Regions from separate parts of the Saccharibacillus brassicae genome, predicted to be linked through region 3. Evidence: riboswitches for the same ligand, from Rfam matches in the RefSeq annotation. Region 3 holds a riboswitch; each other region holds the start of a gene.
The links. A riboswitch is a leader RNA that binds a small molecule or an ion and turns the genes downstream of it on or off. The one in region 3 is predicted to bind thiamine pyrophosphate.
Positions count from the first base shown of each region.

Region 1: linked by a shared signal. The riboswitch ahead of FFV09_RS12995 (ABC transporter substrate-binding protein) and the one ahead of FFV09_RS06180 (ECF transporter S component) in region 3 are both predicted to bind thiamine pyrophosphate.
Region 2: linked by a shared signal. The riboswitch ahead of tenA (thiaminase II) and the one ahead of FFV09_RS06180 (ECF transporter S component) in region 3 are both predicted to bind thiamine pyrophosphate.
Region 4: linked by a shared signal. The riboswitch ahead of FFV09_RS10115 (ThiF family adenylyltransferase) and the one ahead of FFV09_RS06180 (ECF transporter S component) in region 3 are both predicted to bind thiamine pyrophosphate.

Region 1 covers NZ_CP041217.1:3,122,211-3,130,153, reverse strand. The annotation lists gene FFV09_RS13005 (EAL domain-containing protein) at 1-615, opposite strand, end outside; gene FFV09_RS13000 (pyridoxamine 5'-phosphate oxidase family protein) at 887-1,303, opposite strand; TPP riboswitch at 1,476-1,589, shown strand; gene FFV09_RS12995 (ABC transporter substrate-binding protein) at 1,716-2,777, shown strand; gene FFV09_RS12990 (thiamine-binding protein) at 2,858-3,157, shown strand; gene FFV09_RS12985 (ABC transporter permease) at 3,154-3,954, shown strand; gene FFV09_RS12980 (ABC transporter ATP-binding protein) at 3,951-4,982, shown strand; gene FFV09_RS12970 (TatD family hydrolase) at 5,499-6,440, shown strand; gene FFV09_RS12965 (purine-nucleoside phosphorylase) at 7,203-7,943, opposite strand, start outside.
Region 2 covers NZ_CP041217.1:3,874,860-3,882,802, reverse strand. The annotation lists gene thiD (bifunctional hydroxymethylpyrimidine kinase/phosphomethylpyrimidine kinase) at 381-1,316, opposite strand; gene thiM (hydroxyethylthiazole kinase) at 1,313-2,155, opposite strand; gene tenA (thiaminase II) at 2,214-2,879, opposite strand; TPP riboswitch at 3,028-3,132, opposite strand; gene FFV09_RS16035 (YesK family protein) at 3,203-3,463, opposite strand; gene FFV09_RS16030 (hypothetical protein) at 3,804-4,109, shown strand; gene abnB (arabinan endo-1,5-alpha-L-arabinosidase AbnB) at 4,470-6,881, shown strand; gene FFV09_RS16020 (DUF2357 domain-containing protein) at 7,059-7,943, opposite strand, start outside.
Region 3 covers NZ_CP041217.1:1,512,545-1,520,487, reverse strand. The annotation lists gene FFV09_RS23950 (MarR family winged helix-turn-helix transcriptional regulator) at 1-391, shown strand, start outside; gene FFV09_RS06205 (helix-turn-helix domain-containing protein) at 530-1,315, shown strand; gene FFV09_RS06200 (DUF1861 family protein) at 1,782-2,765, opposite strand; gene FFV09_RS06195 (glycosyltransferase) at 2,768-3,910, opposite strand; gene FFV09_RS06190 (glycosyltransferase family 4 protein) at 3,907-5,088, opposite strand; gene FFV09_RS06185 (SDR family NAD(P)-dependent oxidoreductase) at 5,334-6,329, shown strand; TPP riboswitch at 6,406-6,520, shown strand; gene FFV09_RS06180 (ECF transporter S component) at 6,645-7,256, shown strand; gene FFV09_RS06175 (ATP-binding cassette domain-containing protein) at 7,240-7,943, shown strand, end outside.
Region 4 covers NZ_CP041217.1:2,429,726-2,437,668, forward strand. The annotation lists gene FFV09_RS10095 (FAD-dependent oxidoreductase) at 1-687, opposite strand, end outside; gene FFV09_RS10100 (thiazole synthase) at 702-1,580, opposite strand; gene thiS (sulfur carrier protein ThiS) at 1,585-1,785, opposite strand; gene thiE (thiamine phosphate synthase) at 1,794-2,417, opposite strand; gene FFV09_RS10115 (ThiF family adenylyltransferase) at 2,515-3,594, opposite strand; TPP riboswitch at 3,660-3,770, opposite strand; gene FFV09_RS10120 (ATP-binding protein) at 4,043-5,356, shown strand; gene FFV09_RS10125 (iron-siderophore ABC transporter substrate-binding protein) at 5,900-7,000, shown strand; gene FFV09_RS10130 (FecCD family ABC transporter permease) at 7,006-7,943, shown strand, end outside.

The sequences.
Region 1 (7,943 bases), 1.6 Mb from region 3:
CTTCAGGCAGTAGTCCGGATTGTAGATCGAGGACGGCAGAAAATTAATAAAACGTTTTACGCCTTTGGGCAGCACTTCCGCGCTGCGACGGATCGCCGAGATTCGCGCCGCCCGGTCGAGAAACGAGTGCATCCCGGTACGCCGCGCCACGTCGAACAGTTCAAACGGATTGAACGACTCTCCCCCGGGAGCCGCGCGCAGCAGAAATTCGTAAGCGACGATCGCTTCCTGATCGTTGACGATCGGCTGCATGAAGCTTGTGAATTTCTCCTGCGTGATGATGCTGACCATGTCCATGTTTTGAAACCGCGCCGCGATCTGGGAGAACGGCAGCCATGGCAGCAGAACCGGCGAATCTTTTTCCCCGCAGATCTTCACCTGAAGCGGTTCCGTCCATTCGACCGGCAGGCTGTTCAGCCATTCCGCCATCTCCAGAAATTGTTCCTTGCTCGTATATGAAAAAAACAGAACGCCGCTCTCGTAGCCGTTTCGTCCCGATTTCCAGTTGCGATCTTCGACCAACTCATTCAGCATCTCCGTCACGGGACGCAAATACACGGTACCCCAATCTTCGATGGGCTTTACCGGCTGACAGCTGCTGCATATATGCTCCATACTTAAGGAACCCCCCAAAACTTATAATTGACGCAATATCCACTCCGACCAAAAAACCGGTTCCTTTAACCTAGACAGCAAGCGATTCAATCTTCACCTATTACCCAGTGCCCCTCTTTTAGAATCGGGTTCTTTCGACTTATTTTTTAGACCTTTTAGCTGATTATCAAAACAATTTCACACAATTCTCATACAAAAAAGCTCCGACCGGCGCCACTGGGCCGATTCGGAGCTTTTTATACAACAATTGACTTATGCGTTCAGAAGAGGTTTAGCCTTCCCAAACTTCCACTTCGTGTTTGCTTTTGGCGTATTCCGCACGCGAAGGCGTGATTTTGATCACGACGTAATTCGGATCTTCCGGTCCTTCGAGCCACTGCTCGAACGAATCGTGCCACAGCTTTTTGCGCAGCTCTTCGTCACGCGTAATTTCGGCCGTACCTTCGACCTGGACTTCGTCCTGCGTTCCGCCTTGTTCGAAGCCGAGCAGCAGCGCCACGTTTGGGTTCTTCTCCAATTCTTCGACTTTGTGCGTCTGGGAGCTGGTGACCAGATAGATGGTCATGCCTTCATTGAATACGGTCATGTAACGTACTTTCGGACGGCCGCCTTCGACCGTGGCGAAAGATCCGAAACGGTTACGTTCCAAAGTTTCCGTAATTTTTTGTTCCAATTGTTGTTGGTCCATGGTATAAAGCCTCCTAAGCAAGATGGGTGTATTCGAGCTACAGTGGTTCGTCTCTCTATTAGTAAGTACCCGAATAGACGAAAGTGAACCGGATGCTTACCGAATCGATTCGTTCGCTGGACAGCTTTTCTTTTAAAGGCTATAATGACTCCGAAGCAAACCCGACAAATTCATAACCCCCGGGGGGTGCCGGAAGCAAGGCCGGCTGAGAGTGTATCCCAAGCAGATACTGACCCTTATACCTGATCTGGGTAATGCCAGCGTAGGAACGTTTAAGCGTGTTTGCCCCATCTAGCTTCTCGATCGGGACCCGCAGCTTGCATCGACGTGACGCGTCCCGGAATCCGGGGCGCTTTTTTGGCGTTCCGGCGGGCATGAAGCAGCGGGCAATACGGTTGAAGGAGACAGAGAAATGAGAAGCACGCACAAGGGGATCGGCAAAAGAATAAAATGGACGGCTCCGCTCGCGGCGCTGCTGCTGGCGCTGACCGCCTGCTCGGGCGGTGCCGGCGGCGGAACGCCTGCGGCGACCGGTGACCCGAAAGCGGCGGATGGCGGCGAAGCGCAGACGCTGCGCGACGTAAGCGTCGTGCTGGACTGGACGCCGAATACGAACCACACCGGCCTGTATGCCGCGGTGGATCAAGGTTTTTACGAACAGGAAGGCTTGAAGGTCACGATCCTGCAGCCGGGTGCCGGCGGCGCGGACCAGATGGTCGCTTCGGGCGAAGTGCCGTTCGGCATCAGCTACCAGGAAAGCATCACGCAGGCGCGCGTCCAGGGCGTTCCGCTCGTCTCGCTCGCCGCGGTCATCCAGCATAATACGTCCGGCTTCGCGGCTCCGACCGACCGGAACATCAAATCGCCCAAAGACTTCGAAGGCAAACGGTACGGCGGCTGGGGTTCCCCGGTCGAAGCGGCGGTCATGAAATCGATCATGGACCAGGAAGGCGCGGACGTGTCCAAAGTGGAAAACATCAACATGGGCGACGCCGACTTCTTCACCGCGGTCAAACGCGATATCGACTTCGCCTGGATCTTCTACGCCTGGACAGGCATCGAAGCGAAGCTGCGCGGCGAACCGATCGACATGCTGTACGTCAAGGATTATTCCGACAGTCTCGACTACTACACGCCGGTCATCGCGACGAACGAGAAGCAGATCGCGGACGACCCGGAACTGGTCAAAGCGTTCATGAAAGCGACGAGCGAAGGCTACGAATACGCGATCGACCATCCGGCCGAAGCGGCGGATATCCTGATCCAGGCCGTGCCGGACCTTGATCCCGAACTGGTCAAAGCGAGCCAGGAATGGCTCAGCCCGAAATACCGCGACGACGCGGACCAATGGGGCATGCAGAAGCCGGAAGTATGGGACAACTACGGCAAGTGGATGAGTTCGCAGAACCTGCTCGAAGGCGAATTCGATTCCACGAAGGCGTTCACCAACGACTATCTGCCGACAGCGAAATAGAAGCACTCCGGGTCGGGTCCGATTCGGACAAGATTCGGATAGAATCCAGATAAAATTCAGCCCAGAGAGGAAGATGGTTTATGGCAGCGACCCTGCTTAGCATTCAGGTTATCCCGAAGACGCCGAACGGCGAAGACTCCATCCCCTACGTGGACAAAGCGATCGAAGTGATCCAGCGCTCCGGCGTCAAATACGAGGTACACGCGCTGGAGACGACCATGGAAGGCGAACTGCCGGAACTGCTCGAGATCGTGCGGCAGATGCATGAAGCGCTGACCGAAGCCGGCGCGCCGAGTGTCATCTCCCAGATCAAAATCGCGCATTATCCGAGTCCGGACGGGATCAGCATCGAACGTCTGACCGCCAAATACCGTCCATGAGCCTGCGCTTGACGCTCGGCCGATGGTTCCGCTCCGCGTGGCCGCCCTTCGTGGCGGTCCTCTTGTTTTTGTTCGTGTGGGAGATGGCGGTCCGCTTCTTCGCGATCGAAGCGTGGATTCTGCCGTCTCCTTCGCTGATCGCCGGCGAAGCTTCGCGCAGCGCGGACTCGCTCTGGATGCACACGCTGTCCACGCTGCGGCTGACGCTGATCGGATTCGCGATCGGCTCGACGGTCGGCCTGCTGGTCGCCTGCCTGCTGCATCTGGTGCCCCTGCTCAAATCGGCGCTCTATCCGCTGCTGATCCTGAGCCAGAACGTGCCGACGATCGCGCTTGCGCCGCTGCTCATGATCTGGTTCGGCTTCGGCCTGCTGCCGAAAATTATCGTCATTACGCTCGTGTGCTTTTTCCCCGTCGCCGTCTCGGCGATGGACGGATTCGCGCAGACCGACCGGACGATGCTGAACTACATGCGCATGATCGGGGCGAAACGGGTGCAAATTTTCCGTAAACTGGAGTTCCCCCACGCCCTGCCCTCCCTGTTCTCGGGACTGCGCATCGCCGCGACGTACAGCGTCATGGGCGCCGTTATCGCGGAATGGATCGGCGCGCAAAAAGGAATCGGCTATTACATGATTTTGCAAAAATCGGCGTTTCGCACCGACCGCATCTTCGCCGCCATCGTGATCATCGTCGCGCTCAGCCTGCTGCTGTTCCTGCTGGTCACGCTGATCGAGCGGCTCGTCGTGCGCGGCGGACGCCGAAGCGGGAACGCGGAAGGAGGCGAAGCGGAATGAGCGGGATGAGCGGAATCGAAGAGAACGGCCTGCCGGTTAAAAGAGTCGGAGACGACGGTAGGCTCGGGAGCGGTGCGCGTCGCGAGGTAGAGCATGGCGAGAGCGATTCGCGGCGCGGGGTAGAGAACGGCGGGAGCGGTGCCGGAGCGGATGCGGGCCGCCGGCTTGAATCCGGCGGCAGGAACGCTGACGGAGAACACGCGCAGCTGCGAGCCGCTTCCGGAGGCGGGCACGATTCGCCGGTCAAGCTGGCGCTGTCCGGCGTAAGCAAATCGTTCGGCAGCCGACGCAAGCCGCTGCCCGTCATCGGCGGCGTCTCGCTCGAAGTGCGCGAGGGCGAGTTCGTCAGCCTGATCGGACCGTCCGGTTCCGGCAAAAGCACGCTGTTCCACCTCATCGGCGGACTGCTTCGGCCGGACGCCGGCGAGATCGCGCTGGACGGCCGGGTCATTACCGGCGAGCGCGGCCATATCGCCTACATGCCGCAGCAGCCGGCGCTGCTTCCCTGGCGCACGATCGAAAGCAACGTGATCCTCGACCGCGAGATCAACGGCGCCTCGCGCCGGGAGACGCTCGAAGAAGCCCGCCGCTGGATGGCGCGCGCCGGTCTCGCCGGCTTCGAGCAGGCGTATCCGCACATGCTGTCGGGCGGCATGCAGCAGCGCGCGGCCTTTGTGCGCGCGCTGCTCAGTCCGCACGAACTTATGTGCCTCGACGAGCCGTTCAGCGCGCTCGACGCTTTTACCCGCAGCGAGATGCAAGCGTGGCTGCTCGATATTTGGGAAGAGACGCGGCGCTCCGTGCTGTTCGTCACGCACCATATCGAGGAAGCGCTGCTGCTGTCGGACACGATCTATGTGCTGTCCGGCCGCCCTTCCGCCGTGCTTCGGCGGATCGAAGTCCCGTTCCCGCGCCCGCGCCGCGAAGAGATCGCGGAAACGCCGGAATTTCTGGCGCTGCGCCGCGAACTGACCGGACTGATGAAGGAAGAGCAGCGCAAAAGCCGCGACGCGGCTGCGAGAGGGTAAGACGGCCTCGCAGCCGCAGCCGCAGTCGCAGTCGCAGTCGCAGTCGCAGTCGCAGTCGCAGTCGCAGTCGCAGTCGCAGTCGCAGTCGCAGTCGCAGTCGCAGTCGCAGTCGCAGTCGCAGTCGCAGTCGCAGTCGCAGTCGCAGTCGCAGTCGCAGTCGCAGTCGCAGTCGCAGTCGCAGTCGCAGTCGCAGCGTAGGCTGAGGGAATGTTGACCTTTCGTCAACATTTTCACCCGGAAATCCGATTTTTTAGCGAAAAGTGATCAAAATGACAACAAATCCGAGCTTTAAGTACGTTTTGGGCCGATTTTCGCGGAAAATGTGAGCATAATGAACACTTTTTCGCAAAATCGGCTTGTTTCGGTATAAAATGTTGTCATTTTGCACACATTTTAGTTTGGGTTTGGGTTTGGGTTTGGGTTTTAAAGGGTCCGGACGGCCCGTCCTTTTTCGCCCTGCCCTTTGCGCCCCGCCGCTTTTTTTCATATAAAAAAACGACAGGAGGTTCGTCCGCCATGAGCGCCAAATTGGCCGATTCGCATATTCATCTGGAGCAGTACGATCCGCAGCAGGCGGCGCGCATGCTGAGCGAGTTCCAGGACGAAGGTGGAGCGTTTGTCGTTGCCGTCTCGATGAACCTGGAATCCGCGCGCCGGACCGAGGCGCTGGCGATACAATATCCGGACGTCGTGCGCCCGGCTTACGGCTTCCATCCCGAGCAGCCGCTGCCGACTCCCGAGGAAGAAGAAGCGCTATTCGCCTGGATGGAAGCCCGGGCTGCGACAAGTGAGGGGATAGGCGAACGGGCAGATGCGCAGGCAGAGGAAGAGGCTTCGCCGGCAGAGTCCACGCCCGAAACGGCGTCCGGCGTGCAGAAATCGGCAGCACCCTGTTTGCTTTCCGCGCCTTCAAATTCTGCCCAACCGCCGCGCATGACGGCGGTCGGCGAAGTCGGCCTGCCTTACTATAGCCGGCTCGAAGCGTCGGAACGCGGCGAAAGCCTCGACGAAGACGGATACGTCCGGCTGCTCGAACGCTTCGTCGCTTTTGCCGCCCGGCACGACCTGCCGATCGCTCTGCACGCCGTGTACGAAGATGCGGATACCGCGTGCGACCTGCTGGAGCGATACAGCGTCGAACGCGCGCATTTCCACTGGTTCAAAGGCTCCGAGCACACCGTCCGGCGCATGATCGCGAGCGGCTACCGGATTTCTTTTACCCCGGACCTGCTCTATGAAAAAGAAATCCGCGACCTGGCCCGGCTCTACCCGGAAACGCTCGTCATGAGCGAAACCGACGGCCCGTGGCCGTTCGAAGGTCCTTTTTCCGGACGCGCTACCCATCCGTCCATGACCGCCGACGTCTGCCGCGAATGGGCGCAGCTCCGCGGACTCGACGAATCCGCTGCCCGCGCCATCCTGCTGGATAACGCCCGGCGTTTCTACGCGCTGCGTTAGACGGGTTAAGGAGCGAATAGCCGGACGCGGGAGGGTCGGCGGATGCGGGCGTTTACCGGTACGTGAGTCCGCGGATGCGGGCGTTTGCCGGTACGTGAGTCTGCGGGTGCGGGCGTTTGCCGGTACGTGAGTCCGCGGGTGCGGGCGTTTGCCGGTACGTGAGTCCGCGGATGCGGGCACTGACCGGTGCATACGTTTGCTAGTGCGTAGATTTGCTGGTAAATACGCCGCCCGTCTGCACACCCTCGCGCCTGTGTGTACATCCTCGCGCCCGTCTGCACATCCTCGCGCCTGTCCGTCCATCGCCTACCCGGCCGGCAGACCGCCCGTCTATCCGCCGCCCCGCCCAAACTCCAACGAACCCTTCTATCGCTATTTTCGATTTTCCGGCCTTTTTGCAAATCTAACGAATCGTCATATCGCTATTCGTCCGACTTCCCGGCCAAAACCGGCTTTTGGCCCGATTAGCGTGCTCACGATTCGTTACATTCGAAAACCACGCCAAAAAGACGACTTAGCGCGCCCAGGATTCGTTAGCCTCTCCCTTTTCGCACGCCGCGTCATCGGCTATCGCTCCGACGCCCGCTCACCCGGATCGCGGCTCCCTGTTCCCCGCACACCGCGTCCCGAATATTCGCTCCCGCCCAAAACAACCCAAAAAAAGAGCCCAAAAACCGTCATCCGGTTTTCTGGCTCTTTTTCCATGCCCAATTCCCGCCGCGACGCCGCAATGTCTCGCCGCCCCGCCGGTTCCCGCTTTTTTTACGCCCGGTCCAGAATGCCTTTGACCAAGCCCACGAACTTCTCCCGCACCTGCGCCGCGACTTCGATCACTTCGTCGTGGCTGAGCGGCTGATCCAGAATACCGCAGGCCATATTCGTCAGGCAGGAGATGCCGAGCACTTTCATGCCGCCGTGCACGGCCACGATCGTCTCCGGAACGGTGGACATGCCGACCGCGTCGCCGCCGAGCGTGCGGATCATGCGAATCTCCGCAGGCGTCTCGTAAGCCGGACCGCTCCACCAGGCGTAGACGCCCTGCCGGAGCGTCGTGCCCTGCTCAGACGCCACTTCGAGCGCCAGATCGCGCAGTTCGCGATTGTAGACCTGCGACACGTCCGGGAACCGAACGCCCAGCTCGCTGTTGTTCGGCCCGATCAGCGGATTGGCGCCGACGAGATTGATATGGTCGCTGATCAGCATCAGGTCGCCCGGCTTGAAGTCCGTGTTGACCGCTCCGCAGGCATTCGTGACGATGACCGTCTCGACGCCCAGCGCTTTCATGACCCGCACCGGGAACGTCACTTCCTTGAGCGAATAGCCTTCATAGTAATGGAAACGCCCTTTCATCGCTACGACCGTTTTGCCGTTCAGCTGGCCGATGACCAACTCGTTGGCGTGGCCGATCGCTTCCGATTTGGCGAAATACGGAATGTCGGCGTACGGAATAACGACCGCGTTTTCGATCTCGTCGGCGAGCGTGCCCAGACCCGATCCCAGAAT
Region 2 (7,943 bases), 2.4 Mb from region 3:
GCGCCTAACGAACCCTGATCACGCTATTTGCCTATTTACGCGCTTTTATCCAAACTAACGAATCGTCATCACGCTATTGCCTCAAAATCGGCCTAAAACGGCGTTTTCACGCCCAATAAGGATAGGAGGATTCGTTAGTTTGCTAAAAACACGAAAAATCGGCAAATAGCGCTGCTAGGATTCGTTACGTGTTCAAAAAGGCGCGCAGGTCCGCAAAAAGATTCCGCAGGGCGCAAAACGCGCAAGGGCGGAATGTCGCACATACCCTTTTCTTTACACTGGAAAAGAAACCGAGCACGCCAAAAGAAACCCGATTCTCCGACACGGAGAACCGGGTTTCTGTGTGCAATGAGCGGCCGGACGCGAGGCTCCGCATGCCGCTACCGGGTCGATCCCGCCCGCAGCCGGGCGTAAGCCCAATGGTCCGTCGGGCCGTGTCCGCCGCCCAGATTGAGAGCCGGCGCGCCTTCGATCGCCGCCTGGATAAAATCGCGGGCGGTTCGTACCGCGTCGCGAACGTCTTCGCCTAGGGCGAGCTGCGCCGTGATCGCGGCGGAGAACGTGCAGCCCGTGCCGTGCGTGTGCCGCGTCGCGATCCGCGGGCCGCTCAGCTCTTCGAAGTCGCGCCCGTCGTAGAGCAGATCGACGACGCGTGAAGCGCGCCCGGCGCCCGCTCCCGCCTCCGGCTCCTCCCGCCGCGCCCCGCCGGCGCCTGCTCTCTCCCCCGGCTCTCCTCGCCGTGCTCCGCCGGCGCCCAATCCCGCCTCCGAATCTTCCCCGGCATGGCCGCCTTTGATCACGACGATCTTCGCGCCGTAAGCGGCGATGCGCCGCGCGGCTTCGCGCCGATCCGCCATCGAGGCGATCGTCATGCCCGACAGCGCCTCCGCTTCGGGGATGTTCGGCGTGACGACGTACGCCAGCGGCAGCAGATGCCGCTTCATGGCTTCGATCGCGTCGGCGCGCAGCAGCTCCGCGCCGCCTTTGGCGATCATGACCGGGTCGACGACGACCCGGCTCCAGCCGAACGCCGCGATTCGCTCGGCCGTCTCGCGGATGATTGCCGCGTCGAACAGCATGCCCGTCTTCAGCGCGTCGACGCCGAGATCTTCGCCGACGGCGTCGATCTGCTCGCCTACCGCGCTTGGCGTCATCGGATAGACGCCGCGCACGCCCCGCGTATTCTGCACGGTGACGGCGGTAATCGCCGACATGCCGAAGACGCCCAGTTCCTGGAACGTCTTCAGGTCGGCCTGAATGCCGGCCCCGCCCCCGCTGTCCGAGCCGGCGATCGTCAGCGCCCTGAATACCGTCATCTCGCACCTCCGGCGCTTGCGGGCGCAATCGCTATCCGCCGTACCGCGTTCGCAGCCGCTGCCGCGGAAGCCTCGTCCAGCGCGGCCAGCGCATCGAGGAACGCGATCTGGAAGCTGCCCGGGCCGCGCCCGCCCGCGGCTGCGGCTGCCGCTTCGGCGGCGACGCCGTACAGCGCAAGCGCCGCAGCGCCCGCCCGCAGCCGGTCGCGTTCGACGGCGCGGAACGCGCCCATGACCGAAGTGAGCAGGCAGCCCGCTCCCGTGACCCGTTCGAGCAGCGCGTCGCCTCCGGTGACGACGTAACCGGCCGTCCCGTCCGTGATGACGTCTTCGCGGCCGGTAACGGCCACGACCGTGCCGAGCTTCGCGGCGGCCCGCATGGCCAGGTCCACGGCCGCGCCGCCGGCTTGCCCGCCCGCGTCGACGCCTTTGATCTCGCGGATCTCGCCGACGAGATGCGCGATCTCCGCGGCGTTGCCGCGCACGAGGTCGATCCGCACTTCGCGCAGCAGCCGAAGCGCGGACTCCGTGCGGTACGGCGTCGCGCCCGCCCCGACCGGGTCGAGCAGCACCGGCACGCCGGCTTCGTTGGCGGCCTGGCCCGCGATCGCGCACGCTTCGACCAGTTCGGCCGTCAGCGTGCCGAGATTGAGCACCAGCGCGCCCGAGACGCGCGCCATGTCCGCGACTTCCTCGCGCGCATAAGCCATGACCGGCGACGCACCGAGCGCCAGCAGGCCGTTGGCCGTAAAGTTCGTGACCACCGTATTCGTGATGTTATGTACCAGCGGCCGTTCGCTGCGCAGCCGCCGCAGCAGCTGCCCCATTTCCTGTTCCATCCTCGTCAGCCTCCCGATTTCGTGATGACATCCGCTTCGCGTGTACGCCCGGCCAGACCTAGACCGGCCATTCCTCCAGGCGATACGCCATGTCCCAGAACATGTACTCCAGCCGGCAGCTGGCGTCGAACTGCTCTTTGAGTTTGCGTTTGCGCGCTTCGCTCAGCGGCTCCGCCCATTGATCGAGCAGCTCCCGCATCTTGTCCGTCACGCCCGCTTCGCGGCTGCCGTAGAAATGCATCCAGTCGTAGAACGGATGCTCCGGACCCGGCTTCACTTCGTCCAGCAGGCGCTGCCCGATCTCCGCGTACGTCCACGGACACGGCAGCAGCGCCGCCAGAATGTCTTCCAGCGTGCCTTCATGGGCCGCGTTCAGCATGTGGCGGGTGTAATGGTGCGCCGACGGGGCAAGCGGATAGCCCTGCATCTCTTCGTACGTCACGCCGGCGCGCTCGCAGAAGTTTTGGTGCGGATGGATTTCGCTGTTGAGGATAAAAGCGATCTGTTCGTTGAACATCTGAATATGCTCGCGCTGTTCGCAGCGGGAGATCGCGATGCCGTAGATGCGCATGTACGCGTTCAGATATTCGAAATCCTGCTTGACGTAATGAATCAACTGTTCGCTTTGGAGCGTGCCTTCCGCGATGCCGCGGACGAACGGATGCTTGAAAATCGCTTCATAGATCGGGTCCGCCCCGCGGCGAAGCTGTTCGGTAAAAGACATGAATCATCGACCTCCAATAAGGGGATTCCCGCGCGAAAAGCAAGGTCCACCGCGGAGTTCCCCCGAATGAAAGCGCAAAAAAAGCCGCTCCGAAATGGAGCGGCTCCCGTTTATGCATCAAAAGTACAAACTTGTCGTTGTCCGAAACAGGGGTCCGGCTCCACTTCCCTACGCCGGTACGAGCCGGATCAGGTTCAAAGGGTCCAAGAGCTGTTCTTGTCTCAGCCGCGCAGCGGCTCCCCCAGTGGATCATGCTATTCGATTGACGCCCGAAGGCGGCGGGTCAGGTTACGTGTCTACTCTATCTCCGCCGCGCCTTCTTGTCAATGCTGCCGGTAGCGCAAATAGTGATCGATCAACGGCGAGCACATAAAAGCCGCCAGACTCGCCGTTCCGAGCGCGATACCCAGGGCGCTTGCGGTCAACCCGTCGAGCCGGTTCAAGTCAAAACTCGTAAAAATCATCATGAAGCTCGCCAGCAGAGACGCTCCCGAAGGAATATACGCCAGCTGCTGCTGATAAGGAAACTTTTTGTAGATCAAGTATGAAGCGCTCATCAGGATGATAAACGTCGATGCTGCCACAAACACGATGCCGCTCAGCTCGAACACCTCCTTGCACACGAGGATAGCACAAGTGCCTTTTGAAGAAGTGAAAATATTGTTAATGTTGCGATATCGACCCGCTCCTCGGTCCGCGGCACGCAGCCCGGACACAACGAATTCCAGCTTAAACAAAAAAGGACGCAGCGTCAACCAAGCGGGCGACGAACGGCGGTATTCCGTACTTTTTGACTGGTGGTTTATTAAACTTCTTTACGAAACAATCTTTTTTGTGCAAAATAGAGTCTAAGCAAAACCATTCACTCATTAAAGCGAGACAGCGAAAAAGCGAACACGCACAAAAGCAAAAGGAGGCTTACGGATGATCAAATCTGGTGGAGTGGACTCGGAAGTGATTGCGGCACATTTGAAGGAGGCGCTGGAGCAAAATCGGCTGCTGCTGACCGAACGTGCGGAACGGGACATGGAACGCGCCCATTTCGACGACGAGATGCTGAGTGAGTTCCTCCGCACGCCGCGGCGCATCGACAAATACGAAGGACGGCGCGACAACGGCTGCTCCTATATTTTATACGGCGTTCGTACGACGCGGGCTGTCGTGTCCGTGCATGACGGGTACGTGACGCTCGTCTGCCTGAAGCATAATCCGTTTCCCGCCGTCGGCTGACGCCGCGGACTAAGCACGGAGCGCATTTACCGCTTTGCTACCGCTGCATGAAGCTTCGAACCCCGGGCAGCCGGGATTCGGGGCTTTTTGGCATGTGTGGTTATAGACATAAGATCCAAAACCTTCAGGCTTTCTTTGCCAAACAAAAAACGGTTCACCCTTCTTATAGATTAACCATAATGTTTATTTTATAATCGACAAATTTTAGCAGACCGTAAATTAAGACTTGAAAAGAGAGTCGTTTTCGGTTTATTATTCGGTGTAAGCGGTATCAAAGTTATTTTTTCCATAAACCATGTCCTTCATTGTTCTATCTTGATTAACAAATTAATTTACTAAATGTTCTGAAGGAGACTATGTATGAACCGAAAAATTTGGGTAAAAACCGGCGTCACCGCCCTGACCGCCGCTCTGCTGCTTCCCCTGTCCGCCGATGTCCTGTCGCCGCCCGCCGCGGCTGCCGCTTCTCCCGCCGCAGCGCTGAGCCAAGCGGTACAGTTTCCGACGTTCAACGCCAAAGCCCCGACTTTCCGCGAAGCGTCCGTGCATGATCCGTCCGTCATCAAAGTCGGCGACACCTTCTATGTATTCGGCTCGCATCTCGCGGCCGCCAAGTCGAAAGACTTGATGAACTGGGACCTGATCGCATCCGGCGTGACGAATACCAACCCGATCATTCCCAACGTCAAGACGGAGCTCAAGGAAGCGTTGGATTGGGCGCAGACCGATACGCTGTGGGCGGCCGACGTTATCCAGCTTGCGGACGGCAAGTTCTACATGTATTACAATGCGTGCAAAGGCGACTCCCCGCGTTCCGCGCTCGGAATCGCCGTCTCGGACAAAGTCGAAGGTCCGTACAAGGATACGGGCATCATTTTGAAATCGGGCATGTGGGACCAGAAAAGCGAAGACGGCACGATCTACGATGCGACCAAACATCCGAACGCGGTCGACCCGGACGTCTTTTTCGATAAAAACGGCAAACTGTGGATGGTCTACGGTTCGTATTCCGGCGGGATCTTCATTCTCGAAATGGACCCGAAGACCGGCAAGCAGCTGCCCGGCCAAGGCTACGGCAAGAAGCTGATCGGAGGCAATCACAGCCGGATCGAAGGTCCGTACATGCTGTATAACCCGAAGACCGATTATTACTACATGTACCTGTCGTTCGGCGGACTGGACGCGGTTGGCGGCTACAACGTGCGCGTCATGCGCTCGAAGACGCCGGACGGTCCGTTCCTCGACGCGCAGGGCAACGATATGACCAACGTGAAGTCCGACCCGTCGAAGCCGCTGTTCGACGACGATTCGATCGAACCGTACGGCGTGAAGCTGATCGGCAACTACCTGTTCGAACGCAAGCTCGGCGATCCGGGTACCGGCGTCGGCTTCGGCGCCGTCTCTCCGGGACACAACTCCGCCTATTACGACGCGAAGACGGGCAAGCAGTTCCTCATTTTCCACTCCCGCTTCCCGGGACGCGGCGAGCAGCACGAGATCCGGGTGCACGAAATGTTCATGAACGCGGACGGTTGGCCGGTTGTCGCGCCGTACCGCTATGCGGGCGAGACCGACGCGTCGGCCAAAGTGCAGGCCGCGGAGATTCCGGGCGACTACCGCTGGATCGCGCAGGGCAAAGCCATCAGCGCCGACATCGTCTCCGACGTGTCCGTGACGCTCAAAGCCGACGGCACGCTTGCCGGGGCGGCCTCCGGTACGTGGAAGCTCGAAGGCGAAAACCGGGTCACGATCACGACGAACGGGGTCGTGTACAAGGGACTGTTTCTCCGCGGGACCCATCCGGTATCGGGCGAGCGCACGTTGACGCTGAGCGCCCTGTCCGCGGCGGGCACAAGCGTATGGGGCACCAAGACCGGCAAAGCCTCGGCCAAAGTCGCCGTATCCGCCGTCGACAAAGCGCTTGAGTTGAACGCTGCCGGCGATACGTATTACGATCTGACGCTGCCGGCTGCCGGCACCGAAGGCACGCAGATCGCGTGGACGTCGTCGGACCCGTCCGTCATTTCGAACGCCGGCGTCGTTACCCGTCCGGCCGCCGGAAAACAGGACGCCAAAGTCACGCTGACGGCGGCGATCACGAACGGCGAGGCGCGGAAAAACAAGTCTTTTAAATTGACCGTACCGGCCCGGGCGCAGAGCCCGCTGATCGCCGCGTACGGCTTCGAAGACGCTTCGAAAAACCGGCTCAAAGACGGTTCCCCGAACGGCTATAACGGCACGCTCGAGAACGGCGCGTCGTACGTCAAAGGCGGCAAAAGCGGCAAAGCCGCCGTGCTGAACGGCAAAGACGGCTACGTGAACCTGCCGGGCGCCGTCGCCGACGCGCAGGACTTCACGTTCGCCGGCTGGGTCAAATGGAACGGCGGCGCCGACTGGCAGCGCGTGCTCGATTTCGGCAGCGGCTTGGACCGCCATATGTTCCTGACCCCTTCGCAGGGCAAAGGCGCCCAGTTCACGATCCACCGCGACGGCAAAGACCAAAGTATCGTGAGCGCGGCTCCGCTGCCGACCGGCAAATGGGTGCATGTCGCCGTCACGATCGCCGGCAGCACCGGTACGCTCTACGTGGACGGCCAAGCCGCCGGCACCAATGCGGAGATGACCTACGACCCGCGCGACGTGCGCGCAAGCGAAGCCTGGCTCGGCAAAAGCCGCTTCGCTTCGGACGCCTTTTTCGGCGGCAGCCTGGACGAAGTGAAGCTGTACGACCGGGCGCTGAGCGCCGCGGAGATCGCGGCGCTGGCGAAGTAAGGCGGCCAAGTCGGCCGGCGAGTTGAAGGAGCGGCGGGACATCGCTCCGGCGTAAGTTCGGACGAACGCCGGCAGCAGCATTGATCTCATCCTCCGGTCATCGTCTGTTCCATTCATCGACCGTTCCCAAAAAGCCCACGACTTTTCGCGCTTGCCGCGAAAGCCGTGGGCTTTTTGTCAGTTCGTATCCAGCAGTTCGTCCAGCCACCGTTCCGCAAGCCGCGTCGAGCCGGGCAGGAACGGCAGGGCGCCGACGCCCACTTTGTCCAGGCTGCGGTAGAAGTGATGGCCGGCGAACTCCGTTTCGTCCGCGTACGGGAACAGCACGCAGGCGGACGCCACGCTGCGTTCGTACTGCCCGCTCTCCCCGCTGCGCCGCACGATGGCGTCGCGGTAGCGGTGCATGACGTTGATGTCTTCTTCCAGCGGACCCGGCGCATGATACAGCGAAGCGTAGGAACTGCCGGGGACGGCCGGGTCGATCCGGTATTTGGCATCGAGCACGAAGCTGGTCTCTTCCGCCCTGTCCGGGCGGCCCAGCGTCAGCAGCAGGTCCGGCTTCTGCTCCGTCGTCGGGCGGCTGCGGCCCAGCATCGACGGATTGTACAGCAGCGAGAGCCGCGCGCCGCTTGCGCGATGTTCGTATTCGATCCGCGAGCGGCCGCCGCGGATCAGCGACGGGAACAGGCCGCTTCGGTCGATCTCCGGACTCTGGCGGCGCACGACCCTGCAGCGGCTCGCCAGCAGCCGGTGCAGCTTCAGGAAGCACCAGTATTCGTAGAGCTGTGCGGTGTCTTTGACGGACAGCCGCGTCAGTCCTTCCCGCATGGACAGTCCTTTGAGCAGCAGCAGATGCAGCTTGTACATCTCGCGGTAGCCCGGTGCCATTTGCAGCACGAGGCTGACGTTCACGCGCCGCAGCGGAGCGGCGCCGCGCAGAAAATCGGCGTCCAGCATGACGCCGATCCGGCGCTTGATCCGCGCAAGCTCGCGGTCCAGCAGCGGATCGCGGCCGGACCGGCTGCGCTTGAGTTCGCGGCGCAGCGCCTCGACCCGGCGCTC
Region 3 (7,943 bases):
AGAAATTCCGCAGCTGCTCGACATGCTGTACCGGGTGAGGGTGAATGTGGAGAAAGACTGGCGCTTCGTGCAAAAAGGCGGGCGCCGGCCGTATATCCACGATTATTACAACCGGCTGATTGCCGCGGGCCCGGAAATGGGCGGGGAACCGGGTGCCGTGCAGCCGGATACCGGCGGGCGGGGCGGCCCGGAACTCTCTTCCGCTCCGCCGGATACCGGCGAGAAACGTTCCGCCGCCGGGCCGCCGCAAGCGCCGGCCGCTTCGGACGGGGAGCGCGAAGTCTCGCTGTGGACGTATGAAGAGAGCCGCGAGCAGGCGCGGCGCGAAGCCGAAGAACGGGCCAAGCGGCGGCAGGACACGGAGAAAGCCGGGCCCGATGAACGGGGCTGACGGGCGCTTCGCCGTCCGCCATCTTCGTTCGCCGTCTGTTCGTCCGGTCCGTTTTCCGGGCCGGGCCTGTTCGGATGCCGCGCCGCTTGTCCGCCGGCATCTTCCATTACTTTTACACGAAGAAAGGAGCGGGTACCGTTGCTGAACGTGCCGCCATCCTCTTTTATTTTGACGCCCTACGTCGCGAAGATCGCGTGCGAACCGGGCTGGAAATGGCAAAAACGCGAGCAGCCGCTCCAGAACTATGACCTGTTCTACGTCTGGAGCGGGGAAGGGCGGCTGCTGCTGAACGACGAACCGCACGAGATCGGCAAAGGAAGCTGTTTCCTGTTCCGGCCGGGCGACCATACGAGCGCCACGCACAATCCGCAGAAGCCGCTCGTGCTGACGTATATCCATTTCAATATCGAAGGAGAGACGACCGATATTCCGCATGCGTACCGCATGCTGGACGAGACGGTCGACTTCGAATATTTGCTGTCGCGCTACGTCCGCCTGCTGCTGAGCGAAGCGTACGGGGCCGAAGAAGAAGCGAAGCTGCTGCTCAAGCAGATGATGATCCAACTGCTGCGCGGCGACCGCGAACAACCGTCGGAACGCCGGGGCAGCAACCATCTGTACGAGGTCGTGCACGAAGCGGCCAACTACGTCCGGCAGCATCCGAGCCTCGCCCACCGGGTCGAAGACCTGGCCGCGCGGGCCGGATTGTCGCCGAGGTATTTTTCCGCCAAATTCAAAGAACTGGTCGGAGCCTCGGTGCAATCGTACATTATTCGCATGCGGATCGAACGCGCGCAGCATCTGCTCGGCCATGCCGGCATGAACGTCACGGAAGTGGCGGAAGCGCTCGGCTACCGGGACATTTTCTTTTTCAGCCGGCAGTTCAAGCAGTACACGGGCAAAAGTCCGTCCGAAATACGCTGACCCCGCCTTGCGGGGCGGCGGTTCCTCCCGCTCCGTTAATCGGATCTTCCGCCGCGCTGTTTAGAGAGTCACACCGCGGGGTAATGATTCGTTAGCTTTCATTCTTTAGACGCGATAGCGCGGGAATGAGGAAGGAGGAACGATCATGTTAATCAAAAGACGGATTAGCTGCGGCGCGGGGCGTACCGGGGGCAATGCCATTTTCCGCAACCGTTTGCGCCGGGTCAAAGCGGCCGAACAAAGCGAATTGTGGTTCTGATTTCTTTTCAACGTCCATAATGATCGACCATATATGCACGATGCGGCACCCGTATGCACAGTGCGCCTGTGTCCGCCGAGGCGGACGGCTTGCGCCCGAAGCCTACATATTTTCTTGCACGGCGGACGACGGCCTTGCGGCCGGGCCCGATGCGCAGGAAACCCGAAGACCTCCGGAATTTTTCCGGAGGTCTTTTTGGTGCGTGCTTCATTTCCCTTTGAGGCCGTGCGGATCTTCGGCGCAAACGGCGGGCAGCCGTTCGTACTCGAGGAACGGATCGCCCAGCTCAAGGCTGTACGCTTCCGTGTCGCTTGCGCCGACGTACAGCACCGCCCGGCCGTCCGCTTCGCGGATCAGCCCGCCGCTGAAGATGACGTCGACCAGATCGGGACGCTTGGCCGGACCGTCGGGGAAATCGCCGCGGACCGCGACGATCTTCAGCTCTGTTTTTTCCAGCGTCCACGGGTTGAGCCCGAACGTCATCGCATGATAATGCAGCATGCCGTCCGCGTCGCGGCGCGAAATATGACCGAGCACGCCGAGCATGCCGTTGCTCAGCATATGGATCTCGTTCGCGCCGCCCCATTCTTCCTTGACGAACTGGTCCCGGAACAGATGGCCGTGCAGGAAGATCGTCTCGGACAGCTCCTCGAACGATTGGATGATATTGAATCCGATAACGGCGACCCGTCCTTCCACGCCGAAAGGCCGGGAGAAGAATCCGACCGTGCCGTCGATCAGCGGCGTCAGCCGGATGTCTTTCATGTTCCACGGACCGGACTTGACGTGCGTCAAATCGTGCAGCACGCTTCCGCGGTACAGCACGGTGCGCCAGCCGTCGATTTTGCGTTCGGGTTCTTTGGAGAAGTGCAGCTGCACGCCGCCCATGATCCATTCGCCGCCGAGCCGCGTAATAAACGGGTCCTGCAGGCGGAAGCGCGGCAGATCGGCTTTGGCTTTCCAGATGCCGTTCTCGGCCGTGAAAAAGACGACTTCCGAATCTTCGGAATTGCGTTCTTCCACCCGTCCCGCCATATACCATTCGCCTTCGTTCCGGAACGGAGCCGTAATATTGTACACGTCGCGTCCGTCCACGCCTTCGAACACAAGTTTGCGGCCTTTGGTCTCGGCCGGCACGTAATCGCGCAGCAGTTCTTCGCACGTTCGGGCCGTCCATTCGCTTCGCAGCATGCTCATGAGCGTTGGCCTCCGGCCGCGGCGGCCGGCTCGTCATGCCGCAGCGGCCGCATGGCCGCCTGGGCCGTGCAGTAGGACACGATGTTCTCGGAACCCTGGTTCAGGTTCAAGCCGCGGGCGTGCAGACCGTCGTAGCAGGCGCCCGTCCGGGCGTCGATCAGCGATTTGCGCAGCGAATTGCTGCCGTGGAACCAGTCGTAACAGCGGACCGCAAAAGCGCGGTAAGCGGGATCGCCCAGCAGGTCGTACGCTTCCAGACAGGCGAGCAGCGTCTCGGCCGCTTCGATCGGCTGTTCGTCGTACGGCGCCGGAGCTTCGCCCCGGACGTACCAGCCGTCGCTGCCGATCGGCTTGAAATATCCTTCGGGCGCGGACGTTTTTTGCAGCAGAAAATCAAGGCTTTCCCGCGCGGCTTCCGCGTACTCCGTCCGGTTCGGCAGCCGCGACGCTTTGAGCAGCGCCCAGGGCAGCATGGCGTTGCCGTACGTGATCGAATCTTCGTACCAGTGCCAATCGTCTCTGCGATACGTCCGGTAGCTGCCGAGCAGCCGGCCGGCCATCTTGTCGACCAGCGCTTCGATCCGCGTGCGCGGCAGAAACTCCGGGTCCGGCGCGTCCGCGTCTCCGTAAGGAAACGCGTAGAGCAGCGCCCCGGGAGCGTCCAGTATCGAAGTCAGGCCGATTAAGGCGTACGCCATCGCCCGCGGCGAACGAATCTCCTCCAGATGCGGCAGCGCGCGGTTCAGCATGTACTTGCACGTATTTTGCAGATTGTCCGGCAGCGGACTGTCTGCGATCGCCGAGCCGAGCGCCCAGGCGCAGCGGCCCTGGCAGTCTTCGGAACCGATCGTCTCCGCGAACGAGCGGTCGTAATTCATGAAGTTCCGGAAGCTGCCGTCGTCATTTTGCGCGTGATACAGAAAAGCTGTATACGTATGCGCCAGATCCAGCGTCGTCTCGCCCGGCTGGGCCGCATAGGCCAGCGCGGCGGCGATCAGCGCCCGGGCATTGTCGTCCGACGTATAGCCGTGGAAACGGTCGGGCACGCCGAATTTGGTATGCTGAAAAATGCCGGTGTCGTCCGTCAGCCGGCGCAGGTACGACAGGGAGAGCGCGTCGGGGTTCGGGGCGGTGTTCAAACGGCACTTCCTTTGGCGGAGCAGGTGCGCAGCAGCGCCGCGTATTCGCCGGCGATATGGTTCCAGTGCATCGTGCTTCCGAGCTGGAGCGTCCGGCGTTCCATGTCCGCTTTGAGCTCCGGTTGATCGAAGACGCTCAGGATATGTTTTTCCAGCGAGACCGAATCCCGGAACTCCGCCAGCAGTCCCCGTCCGTCCGCCAGCATCTCCTGCGCATAGCGGTAAGGCGTCGAGATGACGACCCGTCCGTAGCCGATGCCGAACGCGAGCGTCCCGCTGACCGCCTGATCCTGCCCCAAATACGGGGTGAGGTAGATGTCCGACATAACGAGCGACTGCACAACTTCTTCCTGCGACAGATGCTTGTCCACGAACAGCACGTTTGTGCCGAGGCCCAGTTCCGCGACCCGCTGCTGGAGACTTTCCCGGTACACTTCGCCTTCGCGGCGCTTGATGCTAGGGTGGGTACGGCCCCAGATGATGTACAGCGCTTCGGGATGGGTAAGCACGACGCGGCTCATCGCTTCGATGACGTATTCGATGCCTTTGCCGGGACTGAGGAAGCCGAACGTGGACAGGATCTGGCGTCCTTCGTGCCCGTAACGGACTTTCAGCTGCTCGCGGCTCTCTGTCTGCACAGTCGGGACGCCGTGATGGTGCATCTCGATTTTGGTCGGCGAGATGTCGTACACGTCGGTCAAATCGGCGATTTTGTTGCGCGCCATCGTGACGACCTTGAAGCTGAGCGCGGCCAGTTCCTGCATGATCCGGCGCTGCTCCGAAGACGGGGCGGCCAGCACGGTATGAAAAATGACGATGAACGGAACGTGCAGCGCCGCGGCGAAATCGAGAATATGGCTGCCGTTGTCGCCGCCGTAGATGCCGAATTCGTGCTGGATGACGACGACGTCCGCGTCGCTCCGGTTGAGGTCATCCGCGGCCCGTAAATAATCGTCAAGCCGGTTCTGCGCGATTTTGCCGATCACTTCGCTGCGGTACGCATACGCTCTTTCGTCTTCTACCGCTATAATGGACGGGGGAGCGAAGTCGCCCAGCAGGGCCAACTGGCTCATCATATCCTGGGAAAAAACGGCCAATCCGCACTCGCGCGGCGAACTGGTTCCAACGAAAACGGCTTTGATTCCGGGCGTGGCAGGTTGGAGATTTGGATTTATCATGATAAATCCTCCTTTTCATATTTTTACATAAAACAGAACGAAAAAAAGAAATAAAGAGAGCTTTATTTCTATCAGGGGTGCATGAAAAGGAAAGGGTAAACAGAGTGATCCAGAAGAGGAGTCCGTTCGTAAGGGGAATAGATCAACGCTATCACTTGGTCGATATTATGTAAAGCAAGCAAACGTATAATGTAATGAAAATTGACAAACGGGGAGCGGTCCAAGTGAAGGAGCAGCGCCGAAACATGGATACGAAAAATAAAACGGCGATCGTGACAGGCACGTCGAGCGGGTTCGGCCTGCATATCTGTATCGGGCTGGCATCGGAGGGGGTGCGCGTAGCGGCCTGCATGCGGCGGCCGGAAGCGGCGGAGCGGCTGCTGGCCGCGGCGCGGGAAGCCGACCGCGCGGCAGGGGCGGAAGTCGCAGCGGGCAGGGACGCAGAACCTGGAGCCGAAGCCGGCGCCGTCCGGAATCGGAGCGGAGACGCCGGGAAGACGATCGAACCGCGCGGCCTGATTCCGCTCGGAACCGGGCCGGTGTCGGGCCTGATCTTCCCGGTGGCGCTTGACGTATGTGACGACGCACGCGTGACCGAAGCGGTGGCGGACATTGGCGCAGCGTTCGGGCGGATCGATATTCTCGTCAACAACGCGGGACTCGCGATGGGCGGATTCATCGGCGAAGTGCCGATGCACGGCTGGAGGGAACAGTTCGCGGTCAACGTGTTCGGCCTGATCGCCATGACCGGCGCGGTCGTCCCGTACATGCGCGAGGCCGGAAGCGGCTGCATCATCCAGATGAGCAGCGTCAGCGGCGCGATCGGCCTGCCCGGCTACGCGCCGTACGTCTCGTCAAAGTTCGCGATCGAAGGCTTCAGCGAATCGCTCGCGCTTGAGACGGCTCCGCACGGTATCCGCACTTACGTGCTCGAACCGGCGTCGTACAAGACGGAGATCTGGGACAAAGGCTTCGCCGGCATTCACCGGGCGGAGCATTCGCCGAACGAGGCGGCGCTGCAGCGGATGCTCGATATGTCGCGTGCCAGCGCGCAGAGCGGCGGCGATCCGCGCGACGTGGCGAAGCTCGCGGTGGACCTGGCGCTCGGACGGCGGGGCCGCGGCCGTTTTCGCTATGTGCTGCCGCGCGGGGCGGCCGCGCTCGTCTGGTTCAAAAAGCGGCTGCCGGACCGGCTGGTGCAGGCCGTTATGCTGCGGATTTTGCGGCGCGGCATGAAGTAAGAGACCTACCTAAGCGGCGCATGCGGAAATTCGCTGTTGCGCTGCCGCGCCAAAAGGTGTAGGGTGAAAAGCAACTGCATAACGATACGGGGGTCCGGGCGAGCCGGACTGAGATTGAAGCCGTTTGACCGCTTCTGACCGTTAATCTGATCTGGATCATGCCAGCGTAGAGAATTCGTATCCGTCCGTGAAATCGGCGGCTTTCTGCGCATTTTTATGCCGGAAAGCCGCTTTTTTGCGCTTCCGGCAGCGAAAATGCCGGGCGAACCCTCGTCGTTACCGCAGCAAACGACTATGAGCGGGGAGAATGGGACAATGGGTATCAAAAGTGAAAAGGCGCCTTCGCGGCGCAAAGGATTGACGCTGACCGACGTATTGGTCACGGTCGTCGTATCGCTCGTGCTGGGCGTCGTCTACCATCTGTGGGCATCGGTATCGAGCATCGCGGGGCTGCTGTTCGTCCAGTCGGACGAGCTGGTCTACGGCATGTGGTTCGCCGCTTCGACGCTTGCGTTTCTGTTGATCCGCAAGCCCGGCGTCGCTCTGATCGCCGAGATCGCGGCGGCGCATCTGGAGATCGCTTTCGGCAGCGCCTACGGCATCCAACTGCTGCTCTACAGCGTCGTGCAGGGGCTGGGCGCCGAATTGGTCTTCGCGGCGTTCCGTTACCGCAGCACCAGCGCTTTCGTCGCGGGCCTTGCCGGTATCGCGGCGGCCGCCGGCTCGCTGCTGGCGGACATTTATTACGGGTACGTCACGGAATACGCGACGTGGCTGCTTATTCTGAAATATTCGCTGCGGACGATCAGCGGCTTCGTCATCGCCGGGTACCTGATGTACGGCTTGGCGAAGCTGCTCGAAAAAGCCGGCGTTACCCAGTCGCTGCGGCCGGTGGAGAGGAAAGAATACGATGCGCTGGACAGCTGAACAGCCGGAGCCCAAGGTCGAATACGCCGCCGAAGCGGAGAAGCTGCGGCTGAAATTTCCCGGCACGCCGGACTTGCTGTTTCGCGATTTGTCGCTCCGAATCCGCCGCGGCGAAAAAGTGCTGCTGCTCGGCCCGAGCGGCTGCGGCAAATCGACGCTGCTGCAGGTGCTCGGCGGCATCATCCCGCGGATCACGGAAGTGCCGCTCAAGGCGGAGCGGCTGAGCGTGCCGGATTCGGCGGGCATCGTGTTCCAGGACCCCGACACGCAGTTCTGTATGCCTTACGTCGACGAAGAATTGGCTTTCGTGCTGGAGAATCTGGAAGTGCCCGCGCCGCGGATGCGGCCGCTGATCGAACAGGCGCTGCGCGAAGTCGGGCTGGACCTGCCCGACCCGCACGTCGCGATCGGCTCGCTGTCGCAGGGCATGAAGCAGCGCCTCGCGCTTGCGTCGGTGCTGCTGCTCGCACCGGACACGCTGCTGCTCGACGAGCCGTCCGCGCTGCTGGACCCGGAAGGGCGGCGCACGATCTGGGACGCCGTTCGCCGCGTCGCCGGAGGCCGGACAGTTATCATCGTCGAGCACCGGCTCGAAGAAGTGCTGGACTGGGTCGACCGGGTCGTCCTGTTCCGGGGCGACGGCACGATACTGGCCGACGGTCCGGCGGCCCTGATCTTCGGCCGCTA
Region 4 (7,943 bases), 920 kb from region 3:
GCGCGCCGCGCCCTGCCCGCCCGCCTGCATCGCCGGCTGCCGCTCCCCGCCCGCTTCCGCGCCGGCGTTCCGCGCGCCGAGCCCGGATGCCCCGTCTACGCCCCGGCCGCTCGCCCGGACTTCCACGCCGCGTGCCCACTGCGTCGGCTCCAGCTCGCCGAGCCGTTCGCGGATCTGCACGCCGACTTTCACGCAGGCGCTTTTCAGCGCTTCGACGAAGTCCGGCGCGTAAATATGGCTCTCTTCCGGCGTATGCAGCGCCGCGACCACGGCCGGCGACAAGCCCGGCTCGGCCGCGCGCAGTTCGCCGCCGCGCAGGATCGTGCCGCTCGATCCGCGGCTGCGCTGCCAGTCCAGCCGGCGCTCAAGCGCCGCCAGGTCCGCTTCGTGGTAAGCGGCGTACAGGCTGCCGCACTCCGTATATTCGAAGTCCCGGCCGGACAGCTCCCGGACCTGCCGCTGCCAGGCCGGATACAGGTCGAGGCTTGCGCGGCACAGCGCGAAGAACTCGTCCGGCGAATCCGGATTTTCGGAATACGGCGCGAGCATGCCGGCCGCCGCGCCGGACGCCTGCCCGCCGCAGGCGCCGGCTTCGAGCAGCGTCACGTCCGCGCCGCGCAGCCGAAGCTCCAGCGCGCAGGACAAGCCGATGATACCTCCGCCAAGCACGAGGAACGAATCGTTCATGGCCGCTCCCCCGCTCATTCCACGATCAGCGACTCGAAGCCGCTGCTGGCCGACGCGTACCGCTTCTTCGGCATCCGGCCCGACAGATAGGCGAGCCGGCCGCCTTCGATCGCAAGGCGCATCGCCCGTGCCATGCCGACGGGGTCCTGCGCTTTGGCGACCGGCGTGTTCATCAGAATCGCCGAAGCGCCGAGTTCCATCGCCAGCGCCGCGTCGCTGGCCGTGCCGAGGCCCGCGTCGACGATGACCGGCACGTTCGACCGCTCGACGATCAGGCTAATATTGTAGGGATTCAAGATGCCGAGGCCGGTGCCGATCGGCGCGCCTCCCGGCATGACCGCCGCCGCGCCCGCTTCTTCCAGGCGCCGGCACATGACCGGATCGTCCGAGATGTACGGCAGCACCGTAAAGCCTTCCCTGACGAGAATCTCGGTCGCCCGCAGCGTCTCGATCGGATCGGGCAGCAGCGTCCGCTCGTCGGCGCAGATCTCCACCTTGATCCAATCGCTAAGGCCCGACGCGCGCGCAAGCCGCGCGATTCGCACCGCTTCTTCCGCCGTGCGTGAGCCCGACGTGTTCGGGAGAAATTGGTAAGCGCCCTGCTCCAGATGCTGGAGAATCGAATCGTCTTCCGCCGCTTCCAGATCGACGCGCCGGATCGCGAACGTCAGCACTTCCGTGCCGGACGCGGCGATCGCTTCGGTCTGCACGAACGGGTTCGGGAACAATCCTGTCCCGAGGAAAAAGCGCGACTGCATGTTCAGGCCGCCGAGACTCCAGCCGTCGCCGCCGGGTTCGATCCGCTCTGCCGGCCGCGCCGAGTCGGCGCGGCCCTCTGCTCCCGCTGCTGCTTGGCCGTTGTCGTATCCGTATTCATCTTCATATTCGTTCATCGGTTCAGCCTCCTCCCACAAAATGGACCAATTCGATCTTCATGCCCGGCGTGACCGGCGTCGACGCCCACTGCTCCGACGTGCGCACCTCGCCGTCCACTTCCGCCACGATCGGCCGCCCGGTCAGACCGAGCCGCTCCACGACGTCCGCCAAAGTGGCGGCTTCCAGCTCTTGCCTGCTTCCGTTTATGATCAATTCCACCATTCGAAGGCTCACCCTTTCCTGTCCAGTATGCGAATAAACGCCCGGCATGCCTCCGCGGGATCGTCGCTGCCGACGATCTCGCTGACCGCGCACAGCCGCGTCGCGCCGGCCGCGATCACGTCGTCCGCATTGTGCAGCTTGATGCCGCCGATCGCCACGAACGGAATGCCGATCCGCTCGGACACTTCGCGGATATAACCGAGCCCGACCGGCGCGACGACGTCGGCTTTGGTCTGCGTGGCGTACACGGGACCGGCGCCGATATAGTCCGCGCCCTGCTCCTGCGCCAGCAGCGCTTCTTCGATCGCATGCGTCGAGATGCCGACGATTTTGGAGCCCATGCGCCGCCGCGCTTCTTCGAGCGGCACGTCGCCCTGTCCCAGATGCACTCCGTCCGCGTCCACTTCCAGCGCCAGGTCGATATGGTCGTTCACGATGAACGGAATGCCGTAACGCCGTGTCAGCTCCCGCAGCGATCGCGCTTTGCGCAGCCGCTCCGCCGGATCGCTGTGCTTGTCCCGGAACTGGACAATGTCGGCGCCGCCGATGATCGCCTGCTCCATGACGTCCGCAAGTTCGCGTCCCGGATGAAAGTTCTCGCCGGTAATCGCATATAATCTGAAGTCCCGCAAAAGATTCGCCTCCCTGTTTTTTCACATTCGATTTCGATTTCGATTCCGTTCTATGCCCCTGTCTTGCGCCTGCGTCTGCCCTGCTGGGCAACCCGGCCTAATCCCCGACATACCGGTCGTAAATCGTGCGCGCCCGAACGGGATCGTCCGTCCCCTGCACAAGCACCCGCCCGTCCGCGAACAGCACGATCCGCTCGCCGCCCGGCAGCTCGGCCCGGATCAGGTACGGATTCGCTTTGAGGCTGCGCGCCGCCGGCGCAAGGCGCCGCTGCCACGATTCCAGCTCGAACGGCGCGTGTCCCGCGATCTGGATCGAATCGCGGCCGCACAGCGACAGCGTCGTCTCCGCTTCGCGGGCGAGCGCCGGATATTCCCGCAGCCCGCAGCAGGGACAGTCCGGCCGCGCGCGCACCGAACCGAGTTCGTGCTGGCGATTGTTCCAGACGTCGATGGACAGCAGCGTGCCGCGCCGCGCTTCGCGGTCGCCCACGAGATATTTGAGCGCTTCGGCCGCCTGGTAGGAAGCGACGATATCGACGATCGGCGCGATCACGCCGACCGTGTCGCACGTCTCGCCGCCGGAATCGGCGGTCGGGATGAAGCAGCGCAGGCACGGCGTCTCGCCCGGCACGAAGATCGCGCTCATCCCTCTCGACCCGACCGCGCCGCCGTACACGAACGGAATACCGTGCGCGTAGCAGGCGTCGTTGAGCAGGAACCGCGTCCGGAAATTGTCCGTTCCGTCCAGTACCAGGTCGACGCCGTCCAGCAGCTGCGCGATATTGCCGGGCGTCACGTCGGCAAACACCGCTTCGATCTCCACGGACGAGTTGATCCGCTTCAGCTTGCTCTCTGCCGCCACCACTTTGGGCAGCGACCGCTCCGCGTCTTCTTCGTCGTACAGCATCTGCCGCTGCAAGTTGCTGCGCTCCACGTAATCGCGGTCCGCCATGCGCACCTTGCCGACGCCGGCGCGGACCATATGGTTCGCCAGCACCGTGCCGAGCGCGCCCATGCCGACAATGCACACGGCGCGTTCCGACAGCTTGCGCTGTCCTTCGGCGCCGATCGGCGCGAACAGCTTCTGCCGGGAGTACCGTTCGTCGTCCGCCCCGCCGCCTGCTTGCGCAGCGGCGTTCCGGGTTATTTCCGTTGTTTTCGATAGGTCGTCGTTCATGATCGTCCTCCCCGCTTTGTGCGTGAACAAACAAAAAAGCCATTCGGAGAATACACGAATGGCTTGAACAATTCGAATGAGGTTCTCTACGCCAGCATTACCTGGATCAGATTAACGGTCCGGGGCACAAGGCTCCCATCTCAGCCGGACTTCATCCAGCACCCGCATTCATATTCGGTTTGAATTCAGCATAACGAATCGTTCGACGCTTGGCAACGGGGAGATCGGCCGGCGATTCGACTTTTTTTGCGCCAAGCGTACGCGATACCTGTTTAGGAGAAGCCGTTATGAGTTTATAACAGAACATACTTAGTAGAAATCCGTCTTTTTCCGACATTATCTACGTTTATTCGCTCTCTTTTTCATACTCCTATTCCTATTTTACGCAAATATTTTAATAAATGGTTTTTTCTTTGTCCCGAAACGTTTATTTATTTGGAGGTGCGCTTTGCTTAAGACGAGTTATATCGACGTGATGGACGTTTTGTCCGAAAAATTGTACGCCTCGGCCGCCCAAATCGTGGATACGGCCTGCAAGATCATTCCCGCGAACACGTTTTGCATCGCGTTGAGCGACGAATACGAGACCAAAGTGCTCAATACGATCAACCGGAGCGCCGTCATTTTACAGGAAGGACTCGTGATCGACCACACCGATTCCTACTGCCATCTGGTGACCGAACACGGCCCCGAGCCGCTCGTGATCGACGACAACCGGAACCACCCGCTGACCCGGAATATGGACGTGACCCCTTTTATCGGCGGCTGCTCGTTCATGGGCGTCACGATCAAGGACGGCGACGGCCGCGTGTTCGGCTCGTTGTGCGCGTTCGACGACAACTTTTACGCGTATCAACCGCAGGACGTCGAGCTGCTGCAATCGCTGGCCGCTTTTTTCGAAAATATGCTAACCCTCGACCATACGTACCAGAAATGGCGCGAAGCCGAGCAGGAACGGAAAAAGACGCTCGAAGAAAAAGCGAATCTGCTCGCCATTCTCAGCCACGAGATCCGCACCCCGATGAACGCGATTCTGAACATGGGCGAGATGCTCGAATCGACGCATCTGTCGGAGACGCAGCGGCAGTATTTGCGGCTGATCCATTCCAGCGGCAGTTCCCTCATGACGATCCTCAATCAGATCCTGGATTATTCCAAGCTCGATTCCGGCAAAATGGAAGTCGTGTACGAACCGTTCTCGCTCAGGGGCTGCCTGGTCGAAGTGCTGCAGCTGTTCCGCTCGGAAGCCGCCCGCAAAAACGTCAAGCTGAACGAGGTCATTCCGATGCATATGCCGGATCTCTGGATCGGGGACGAGAACAAAATCCGGCAGATCCTGATCAACCTGCTGTCCAACGCGCTGAAGTTCACGGAAGAAGGCGAGATCCGGATCGAAGCTTACGTCTCCGCCGAATCCGGAACAGGCCGGGAGACGAGTCTAGCGGTGCTGCCGCTGTCGTCCGCCTCGGGCGCCGCGCTCGAAGACGACCGCGAGGCCAACGTGCATCTGACGTTCACCGTCACCGATACCGGCAGCGGCATCTCGGAAGACAAGCAGCCGCTGCTGTTCCAGGCGTTCACGCAGCTGCATACGGCCAACTACGTCAACCGCTACGGCGGCACCGGGCTCGGCCTGTCGATCTGCAAGCAGCTCGTCGACCTGATGAACGGCGAGCTGCGGCTGAAGCATTCGTCGGCGACAGGCAGCTGCTTCTCGTTCAGCCTGCCGGTCGAGCTGCCCGAATCGGCCTGGGGCCGGTAAGCGGGCGGTAAGCCGACTGGCCGGCGAACCATCGGAGCATCGGGCTGTCTGGTGAAATCCAAGCGGCCCGGGCCGGTCGTTCCGCTTCCTGCGCTTTTCGTATAATTCCGTATAAGCATGCATGTTCAAGTCCGGAACTTTAAACCTGCGTGCCGCGAACGTCCGTACTCCAAGTACGGACGTTTTTGGTATGCCCTGCCTGCTAACGTCCGTACTTCAGTAGGGGCGTTTTCGTATGCTCTCCCTTCCAAATGTCCGATCTTGGTGCGACGGGCATTTTTGGCGTGCCTGGTCTGCGAATGTTCGAAAATTGCGGCTCGATCCGTTCTTTTCCGCGTCCAATGTCAGGTTTTGCTATGAAAATACGTACGTATTTCCGGCTGAGCGCTCAAATTTGCGATTGACAGCGCTCCCTGTATACCGATATATTTAGTGATGTTGATAATCATTATCAGAATCATATTTCTCATTTTATTGCATTTTTATTCACCGCGTAGACTTTTGCTCCACCCAATAAGCTTTCCACACAGAGAGGGGTTCATCATGAACAGAAAAAGAAAATATTCGCTCCTGACCGCCATGATCTCGATTCTGCTGGTTCTGGCGCTCGTCGGCTGCGGCGCGCAGCCGGCCGCTACGACTCCCGATTCGGCGACGACCGAAACGGCTCCGGCCGCGGACACGACGACAGCTGCCGAAGAAGAACCGGCTGCCGCCGACGCTTCGGCCATGGAATACCCGGTTACGATCAAGGGCGCGCTGGGCGATGCCGTGATCGAGAGCAAGCCTGAACGGATCGTCACGATCCAATGGGGCAACCAGGACGTAGCGCTCGCTTTGGGCGTCGTACCGGACGGTTTCTCCGCCGCCAACTTCGGCGTACAGGACGACAGCGGACTGCTGCCGTGGACGAAGGAAAAGCTGGACGAGCTCGGCGCAGCCGACCCGAACGTGTTCCAGGACACGGACGGCCTCGACTTCGAAGCGATCTCCGATACCAAGCCGGACGTGATCCTCGCCGCTTATTCCGGCATCACGCAGGAAGATTACGACACGCTGAGCGAGATCGCTCCGGTCGTCGCTTACCCGACGTCCCCGTGGACGACCAAATGGCGCGAGCAGGTTCAACTGATCGCCCAGGGCATGGGCATGCCGGCCGAAGGCGAGAAGCTGATCGCCGACACCGAAACGCTCATTAACGAGAAATTCGCCGCCTACCCGCAGCTCAAGGACAAAAAAATCGCCTGGGTCAACTTCTCCTCCGACGATCTGTCCAAGCTGCACATCTACACGCCGGTCGATACGCGCGTCTCGTTCCTCGAAGAGATGGGCCTGACTTACCCGGAGAGCATCACTTCGCTGATTACCGATCCGGACAGCTACTCGCTTGAATTGAGCGCGGAGAACGCCCAGGCGCTGAACGACGTCGACCTGATCGTCGGCTACGGCGACGACCAGCTGCTCGAAGCGCTGCAGGCCGATCCGCTGCTCGGCAAAATCCCGGCCATCGAACGCGGTTCCGTCGCTTTCATCACGGCGGATACGCCGCTCGTCGCGGCCGGAACGCCGACGCCGCTGTCGATCGCGTACACGATCGACGATTACATGAAGCTGCTCGGCGCTGCCGCCGACAAGGTTAAATAAACAAGATGAACCCGATTACGGTCTCGAGCGATCACCGTCCGAGTCCGCACATCCCGAAGCATTTCCTTACGGTACTGATCGTGAGCCTGATCCTGCTGGGAGCGAGTATTCTCGCCTCCCTCGCATTCGGCTCGCGGGCAGTGCCGTTTCACGATTTGATCGACGGTTTGTTTCGTCCGGAGAACGACTCCTACGAAGCGAACATCGTTCGAAAACGGATCTCCCGGACCGTGTTCAGCCTGTTCTGCGGCGCGGCGCTCGGCGTATCCGGCTCGCTGATGCAGGCCGTGACGCGCAATCCGATCGCCGATCCGAGCATACTGGGCGTGAATACGGGAGCTTCTCTGTTCGTGGTGTGCGGCATGGCTTTCCTGAATATGACGACGGCCAGCCAATACATCTGGCTGGCAATGGCCGGCGCCGCGCTTACGGCGGTATTCGTGTTCGGCGTCGGTTCCCTGGGGCGCGGCGGAGCCACGCCTATCAAGCTGATTCTGGCCGGAGCGGCCACGAGCGCGGCTCTCTCCTCGCTCGTCACGGCCATCCTGATCCCGCGTTCCCACGTCATGGACCAGTTCCGCTTCTGGCAGGTCGGCAGCGTCGGGTCGGGCACGTGGAGCAGTATCGGAACGTTCCTCCCGTTCCTGCTCGTCGGCCTGCTGATCGGCTTCCTCACTTCGCCGGCGCTTAACGCGCTGGCGCTCGGCGACGAGACCGCCAAAGGCCTCGGCGTCAAGACCGGCACGCTGCGGCTGATCGCGGCGCTCGCCGGCGTGATCCTGTGCGGCGCGACGACCGCGCTGGCCGGGCCCATCGGCTTCATCGGCCTGCTGGCGACCCATGTGGTCCGCCTCATGGTCGGACCGGACCTGCGCTTCGTCATTCCGCTGTCGGCCGTCGCGGGCGCGATCATCCTGACGGTATCCGACGTCTTCGGCCGGCT